2 regions of the Stenotrophomonas sp. genome follow, and region 1 is predicted to be linked to the other one. Evidence: riboswitches for the same ligand, from Rfam matches in the RefSeq annotation. Region 1 holds a riboswitch; the other holds the start of a gene.
The links. A riboswitch is a leader RNA that binds a small molecule or an ion and turns the genes downstream of it on or off. The one in region 1 is predicted to bind glycine.
Positions count from the first base shown of each region.

Region 2: another riboswitch for glycine. It lies ahead of gcvP (aminomethyl-transferring glycine dehydrogenase); the one in region 1 lies ahead of AC5JLE_RS02290 (trimeric intracellular cation channel family protein).

Region 1 covers NZ_JCACKF010000008.1:15,359-19,183, forward strand. Annotated here, with positions in the region: gene AC5JLE_RS02285 (3-deoxy-7-phosphoheptulonate synthase) at 1-798, shown strand, start outside; gene AC5JLE_RS02290 (trimeric intracellular cation channel family protein) at 1,061-1,678, opposite strand; glycine riboswitch at 1,761-1,866, opposite strand; glycine riboswitch at 1,880-1,969, opposite strand; gene AC5JLE_RS02295 (GIY-YIG nuclease family protein) at 2,010-2,285, shown strand; gene AC5JLE_RS02300 (nuclear transport factor 2 family protein) at 2,430-2,861, shown strand; gene AC5JLE_RS02305 (hypothetical protein) at 2,865-3,281, shown strand; gene AC5JLE_RS02310 (NAD(P)/FAD-dependent oxidoreductase) at 3,368-3,825, opposite strand, start outside.
Region 2 covers NZ_JCACKF010000039.1:18,350-22,174, forward strand. Annotated here, with positions in the region: gene AC5JLE_RS15380 (siderophore-interacting protein) at 1-463, opposite strand, end outside; gene AC5JLE_RS15385 (multidrug effflux MFS transporter) at 604-1,830, opposite strand; glycine riboswitch at 2,130-2,232, shown strand; gene gcvP (aminomethyl-transferring glycine dehydrogenase) at 2,295-3,825, shown strand, end outside.

The DNA.
Region 1 (3,825 bases):
GTGTACTTCGAGAAGCCGCGCACCACGGTGGGCTGGAAGGGCCTGATCAACGACCCGGACCTGGACGGCAGCTTCCGGATCGACAAGGGCCTGCGCATTGCCCGCGGCCTGCTGCGCGACATCAACAAGCTCGGCCTGCCGGCCGGTGTCGAATTCCTCGATGTGATCTCGCCGCAGTACATCGCCGACCTGGTGGCGTGGGGCGCGATCGGCGCGCGTACCACCGAAAGCCAGGTGCATCGTGAGCTGGCCTCGGGGCTGTCGTGCCCGGTCGGCTTCAAGAACGGCACCGATGGCAACGTGAAGATCGCCGCTGACGCGGTGGGTGCGGCGTCCAATCCGCATCACTTCCTGTCGGTCACCAAGCAGGGCGGCACCGCCATCGTGTCGACCACCGGCAATCCGGATTGCCATGTGATCCTGCGTGGCGGCAAGCAGCCGAACTACGACGCCGGCAGCGTCGCCGACGCCTGCCAGGTGCTGGCCAAGGCCAAGCTGCCGACGCGCCTGATGATCGACGCCAGCCACGCCAACAGCCTGAAAAACCCCGAGAACCAGCCGAAGGTGATCGAGGACATCGCTGTTCAGCTGGAAGACGGCGAACAGCGCATCGTTGGCGTGATGATCGAGAGCCATCTGGTCGGTGGCCGCCAGGAACTGGTGGAAGGCCAGCCGCTGGTCTACGGGCAGAGCATCACCGATGGCTGCATCGACTGGGACACCACCGTGACGGTGCTGGAGCGTCTGGCTGCGGCCGTGCGCGCCCGTCGCGACGTGAAGGTGTCCGAAGCAGCCTGATCGAAGCCGCCTGAGTGCGGCACGTGTGTGGATGGCGGCCAGCGCCTGCGGGGGTGCGGCCGCGATCAGGGCCGGTCGGAGTTGGAGGCCGGCCCATCTGCACCGGCGATGCGCCTGGCGCTGCGCATGAGCGACAGCGCCAGGTACATCGCCGGGGTGGTGATACCGCTTCCTGTAGCGTCGAGCCATGCCCGACCTGCGCGCGAAGCGCGTTGGTTTCCTGCAAAGAGCAGTCGAGCATGGCTCGACTTTACGAAGAGGCTCAATGCACTTCGTCGTGGTAGACGAACTTCGGCATTTCCCAGCGGTAGTGGATCGCCAGCAGGCGCAATGCGAAGCCGCCGCCAAGGCAGCACAGGATTGCGGTGGCATCGGCCACGCCCCAGTGCAGCAGCAACAGATAGGCCGCGCCGGTCAGCAGCGCGATGATCGCGTACAGCTCCTTCTGGAAGATGAGTGGCACCTCGTTGCAGAGGATGTCGCGCAGCACCCCGCCGAACGCGCCGGTCAGCATGCCGGCGATCAGCACGATCGGCATCGCATGGCCGGCTTCGCGCGCGATCGAGCAGCCGATCAGGGTGAAGGCGATCAGGCCCAGCCCGTCGAGCACGAGGAAGGTGCGGCGGAAGTGATGCATCCAGCGCGCCACCCAGGTGGCGATCAGCGCCGCGCATACGGTGAAGCCCAGGTACTCGGGGTGCTTCACCCAGCCCAGCGGGTAGTGGCCGAGCAGGATGTCGCGCAGTGAACCACCCCCGAGGGCGGTGACGCAGGCGATCATGACCACGCCGAACAGGTCCATGCGGCGGCGGCCGGCGGACAGTGCGCCGGTCATGGCTTCGGCGGAAATGGCGATCAGGTAGATGATGGACAGCAGCATGGGACAGGCTCCGGGCGCGGTGGGGCCGGCCATGCGCGACCACCGCCACTGCCTGCGCAATGACGGGATGACGATGACCGGTGCCGCTCCCGCTGTCCTTTTGCCTGAGAGTTCAGCGGCATGGGCCGCGTGCCCCTTCGGCGGATCGTCCCGGGCATGCCCGGTGACCTCTCTCCAGCTCGGCGAGTCGAATGCATGGTTGGTGGGATTCCAGCCCACCGGCCTGAGCGATCATGGGAGCCTGCGCCTTCGGCGGGCGCCAGCGCGGCGCCTCTCTCCTGCATTCGGTCGCCAGTATATCCGCTGCAGTGCAGCACGGCATAATCCAGGCATGGCCCCATCCCTCCGCCCGTGGTTCCTGTACCTGCTCGAATGCCGCGATGGCAGCTATTACGCCGGCATCAGCACCGATGTGGAGGCGCGTTTCGCCGCCCACCAGGCCGGCAAGGGCGCGCGCTACACCCGGGCCCGGCCGCCGCTGCGCGTGCTGGCCGTGCGCGAATACCCGGACCGGGCCGCCGCCTCGCGGGCCGAGTGGCAACTCAAGCAGCAGCCCCGCGAACGCAAGCTGGCCTGGCTGCAGGCAACGGATCCTGCGCTTCTGTAGAGCCGAGCCCACGCCCGGCTGTTGTTCCGTCTGCCCGATGCGGGAGCCGAGCATGGGCTCGGCTCTACAGTAGATCCACGTCATGCGTGGATGGGCCATTCGGCCCATGCGATGATCGCCCCGCGCCCAGAGCCGGAGACCCGGATGTCCACGATTGCCCTGCTGTTCGCGCTTTCCGCAGCAACGAGCCCTGCCGCCGACGCCGCCACGATCGCGGCCATCGAAGCCACCTGCCACGACTACGTCGATGGCCAGCTGGAGGCCGATCCGCAGCGCGTCGCCCGTTCGCTGCACCCGGACCTGGCCAAGCGCGCTGTGCTCGGTGATACGCCAGACGAGCGCCTGGGCCTGCGCCGGATGTCGAAGGAGGAGCTGGTCTCGCTGACGAAACAGGGCGCGCTGAAGACCCCGAAGGATCAATGGGATCGCCGCTGCACGGTGCTGGACGTGACCGGCAACGCGGCCTCGGTGCGGCTGGAAACCCCGTGGTTCGTCGACTACTTCCACATGGGGCGTTTCGACCAGCGCTGGGTCATCGTCAACGCACTGTGGTACCCGAAACCGAAGGCGCACTGAGCGATGCGTGCCGCCGGCAACGCATGGATCTCCGTCGTCGTGCTGGTCGCCGGCATCGCGCTGCTGCCTGGCCTGCTGTATCTGCTCGGGCTGGCATTGGTGGACGGTCGGCCGAAGCCGGCCGACCGCGCGCCCAGTGGCGTGGCTGCGTGCAGTGGTGAGCCACGGGCGGGATACCAGCCGATGAACCCCTGGCGCTTCACCGCCCAGTTCTTCGACAAGGACGGGATGAAGAACAAGGTGCCTGAAGTGGAGCGGGAGGCCTTCTGGATTGCCCGGCGCCACCTGTGGCGGCAACCCCAGCGCGGCATGCTGCGCTGGCATCTCAGCAGCACCGCGTTGGCGATCTGGATCACCCGGCATTGGAGTACCGCGCAGATTGCCGACACCGCGAGGAAGGAGGACTTCTGCCGGAAGTAATCCACGTCATGCGTGGATGCGGTAGCCGGCGTCGGGTCCCTTTCCGGCGGAAAGGGCTCTGACCCCAGGAAAGGCCCCGGGAAGCCCTAGCGCTTCGGCCGCCGGTCGTCCTGGTCATCACCGAAGATGATGCGCGCGCTGCGCTGGTAGCTCCAGTACGCGACCGCCCAGTTCAGCAGCACCACGATGCGGTTGCGGAAGCCGATCAGGAAGAACACGTGCGCGGCCAGCCAGAACCACCAGGCCAGCACGCCGGAGAGCTGCAGCCGGCCCAGGTGCACGATCGCGGCCATGCGGCCAATGGTGGCCAGGTTGCCGTAGTCGGCGTACTTGAACGGACCGGGCTCGGGCTTGCCGTGCAGGCGTGCACGGACCACCTCGGCCACGTACTTGCCCATCTGCTTGGCCGCGGGCGCCACGCCGGGAACCGGCTTGCCGTCGGCCTGGCTCAGTGCGGCAAGGTCGCCGGCCACGAACAGCTCCGGGTGATCAGGCAGGGTCAGGTCCGGCTGCACCTGCACGCGGCCGGCGCGGTCCAGCGGCA
Region 2 (3,825 bases), on a different contig from region 1:
CGTCAGCCACCAGCAGCACCTGGCCAACGCCAGCCGGCGGCTTCCATTCCCAGCCCTCGCTGCTGTCGGCACAGTCGGCATCCGGGGCCAACAGCACTACGCGGTCGCCCGGCCGTGCATGGATGGCCCATCGCGAGGCCGGCCCGGTCTCGCCATGCAGCACGAAATCAACATCGACCTCGCCCTGCTCTGCACGCAGCTGGCGGAGGGTGTAGGTGCGCATCGGCGGGCGCTGATCGTCCGGCAGGGCCCGGTAGCGCGGGTACCAGTCCTCGCCGCTGGGGACCTGCGGCGCCTCCTGGCCGGGCAAGGGGAAGAACACCTTGATGCGCTGGTCCGGCCCTCCGGTCGTCATCCGCGCCACGTCGGCACCGGTGAACACCATGCGGTCCAGGGAAGGGGAAAGAACGCGGCGCTCCTTCAGCGCCACCTCGAACAGGCGGTAGGTCTGCTGCGCAGCCATGGGGAACCTCATGCAACGACAGTGGATCGGCTGGCTGTCGTGCACCTGTGCACCGGCTGGCTGGAGTGCCCAGCCTAGTCCGGCGGTTTCCCGCCGCAAGCGTTGCGGGCGCCACGGCCCGCCCTACCCCTGCGCGCTGCTCAGTGACCCGTGCAGGCTGCCTGCGCCGCGCGTTCGCGCCGGTGTTCCCAGTACCAGAACACGAAGCCGGCGCCGAAGAACCCAGCCTGGCCCAACGCCAGGTGCAGCGGGCTGGCGCTGAGCAGCGGCGACACCACGCCGGCCACCACGGTGCTGATCATCAGCTGCACGAAGGCCTGCAGCGACGAGGCCAGGCCGCGCTGGTGCGGGTACATGTCCAGCACCGCCAGCGCCAGGATCGGGAAGATCAGCGCCATGCCCATGCCACCCAGGAAGATCGGCAGCACCGCCCACGGCAGCACGAACTGCGGCGCCAGCGCCACGTAGCCGACGTTCAGCAGCACCGACAGCGCGCACAGGCCGAAACCAATGGATACCTGGCGGGTGGGCGTGGTGTGCCCGGCCATGCGCCCGGACAGGAACGAGCCGGTGGTCATGCCGCCGATGGTGGGGATGAACAGCCAGGCGAAACCGCCCTCGCCCAGGTGCAGGTGTTGCATCACGAACACCGGTGCCGAGGAGATGTACAGGAAGATGCCACCGAAACCGATGCTGCCGGCCAGCGCCAGGCGCAGGAAGCGCGGATTGAAACCGATGCGCACGTAATCACGCATCAGCACCCGCGGCGACAACGGAACGCGCGCTTCGAGCGGATGGGTCTCCGGCAGGTAGCGGGCGGTGGCCGCCAGCAGAACCAGTGCGAACACCACCAGGAACCAGAAGATCAGCGGCCAGCCAGCACCGCTGAGCAGGATCCAGCCACCGATGATCGGCGCGATCGCCGGGGCGATGCCGAACAGCATCGACACCTGGCTCATCAGCCGCTGCGCGTCGTGACCGTGGTACAGGTCGCGGATCACCGCGCGGCCGACGATCATGCCGACGCCTGCGGACAGGCCCTGCAGGGCGCGGAACCCCAGCAGCGTGGTCAGATCGGTGGACAGCGCACAGCCGACCGAGGCGCCCACGAACACCACCAGGCCGCCGAGGATCACCCGCTTGCGGCCCCAGGCATCGGACAGCGGGCCGTGTGCCAGGCTCATCAGGCCGTAGAACAGCAGGTACACGCTGATGGTCTGCTGCACCGCCACCTCGTCCACCGCCAGGCGCTGGGCCAGCTGCGGAAACGCGGGGAAGATGGTGTCGATCGAGAACGGACCGAACATGGCCAGGCCGGCGAGCAGCAGGGCCATGCGGCGGGTGGAAGGAGCAACAGCGGCGGTCATGGAGAAGGCGTCCGGCAGGGCCATGCGCGGCACGCACGGCGGGCGCCAGTCCCCTGCAGCAGGGACGGCGCCAGATGAATTCGGGTATCCGCCCATCATAGGTGGGGATTGCGCCTGATGCCATGCAGCAGTGCACAAAACGCACGGGCGGGCCATCGGCCATTCAGGCGCCGCGGCCGGGCCCGCAGGCGGCTGGCGGGCCCGCAACGGGCTATAATCGGCGGGCAACACGGTGGGAGAAGCGGAACACCGCTGCCGAAGGCGCAACGCCCGTAATCGCTCAGGCCCGATACCACCCGTAACACAACTCTGGAGAGACCGGTTCGATCCGGCGCCGAAGGGGCACGAAGCCGCGGTTTTCCGCGCTTCCAAACTCTCAGGCAAAAGGACAGAGGGGCGCCCCGCAGACCGCCGACCGGCGGCTTGTGCCCGTGCGTGTGCCCTTTCCTGACGGATCCTTCGCCATGTCCCAGAACACCCCTTCCCTGCGTGAGCTCGAGCACCACAATGCGTTCGTCGAGCGCCACATCGGCCCCAACGATGCCGAGATCGCGCAGATGCTCGACGTCGTCGGCCACGCGTCGCTGGATGCGATGACCGATGCCATCGTACCGGCCAAGATCAAGTCGCCGGCGCCGCTGGCACTGCCGGAATCGATGACCGAAGTGCAGGCACTGGCGAAGATCCGTGCGATCGCCGACAAGAACACCGTGCTGCGCAGCTTCATCGGCCAGGGCTACTACGGTACCCACACGCCGAACGTGATCCTGCGCAACATCCTGGAAAACCCGGCCTGGTACACCGCCTACACCCCGTACCAGGCCGAGATCTCGCAGGGCCGCATGGAAGCGCTGATCAACTTCCAGACCCTGTGCGCCGACCTCACCGGCATGGAAATCGCCAACGCCTCGCTGCTGGACGAAGCCACCGCCGCAGCTGAAGCGATGACCCTGGCCAAGCGTTCGGCCAAGTCGAAGTCGGACACCTTCTTCGTGCACGACGCCGTGCACCCGCAGACCCTGGAACTGCTGCGTACCCGCGCCGAGCCCATGGGCATCGTGCTGCGCGTCGGCACCCCGGCCGAGGCACTGGAAGCAGAAGCCTTCGGCCTGCTGCTGCAGTACCCGGACACCTTCGGCCAGATCGGCGACTACAAGGCGCTGGTCGAGGCCGTGCACGCGCGCGGCGGCCTGGTGGCCGTGGCCACCGACCTGCTGGCGCTGACCCTGCTGGCCGCCCCGGGCGAATGGGGTGCGGACATCGTGGTCGGCAACAGCCAGCGTTTCGGCGTGCCGTTCGGCTTCGGCGGCCCGCACGCCGCATTCATGGCCTGCCGCGACGCCTACAAGCGCTCGATGCCGGGCCGCCTGATCGGCGTCTCGGTCGATGCCCAGGGCAACCCGGCCTACCGCCTGACCCTGCAGACCCGCGAGCAGCACATCCGCCGCGAGAAGGCCACCTCCAACATCTGTACCGCACAGGTGCTGCTGGCGGTGATGGCCTCGATGTATGCCGTGTACCACGGCCCGGAAGGCCTGACCCGCATCGCCCGGCGCACCCACCGCCTGGCCTCGATCCTGGCCGCCGCGCTGCGCGAGGCCGGCGTGCAGGTCGGTGGCGACTTCTTCGATACGCTGCACATCACCGGCGTGCATGCCGATGAGATCCACGCCAAGGCACGCGCCGCCGGTTACAACCTGCGCGCGATCGACAGCGACTCGGTCGGCATCAGCCTGGACGAGACCGCCACCCGCGCCGACGTGGTCGCACTGGCCGCCGTGTTCGGTGCGCAGGCCGACGTCGACGCGCTGGATGCCAGCACCGCCGATGCGCTGCCGGCCGGCCTGCTGCGCCAGTCCGCATTCCTGACCCATCCGGTGTTCAACACCCACCACAGCGAGCACGAACTGCTGCGCTACCTGCGCTCGCTGGCCGACAAGGACCTGGCGATGGACCGCACGATGATCCCGCTGGGCTCGTGCACCATGAAGCTCA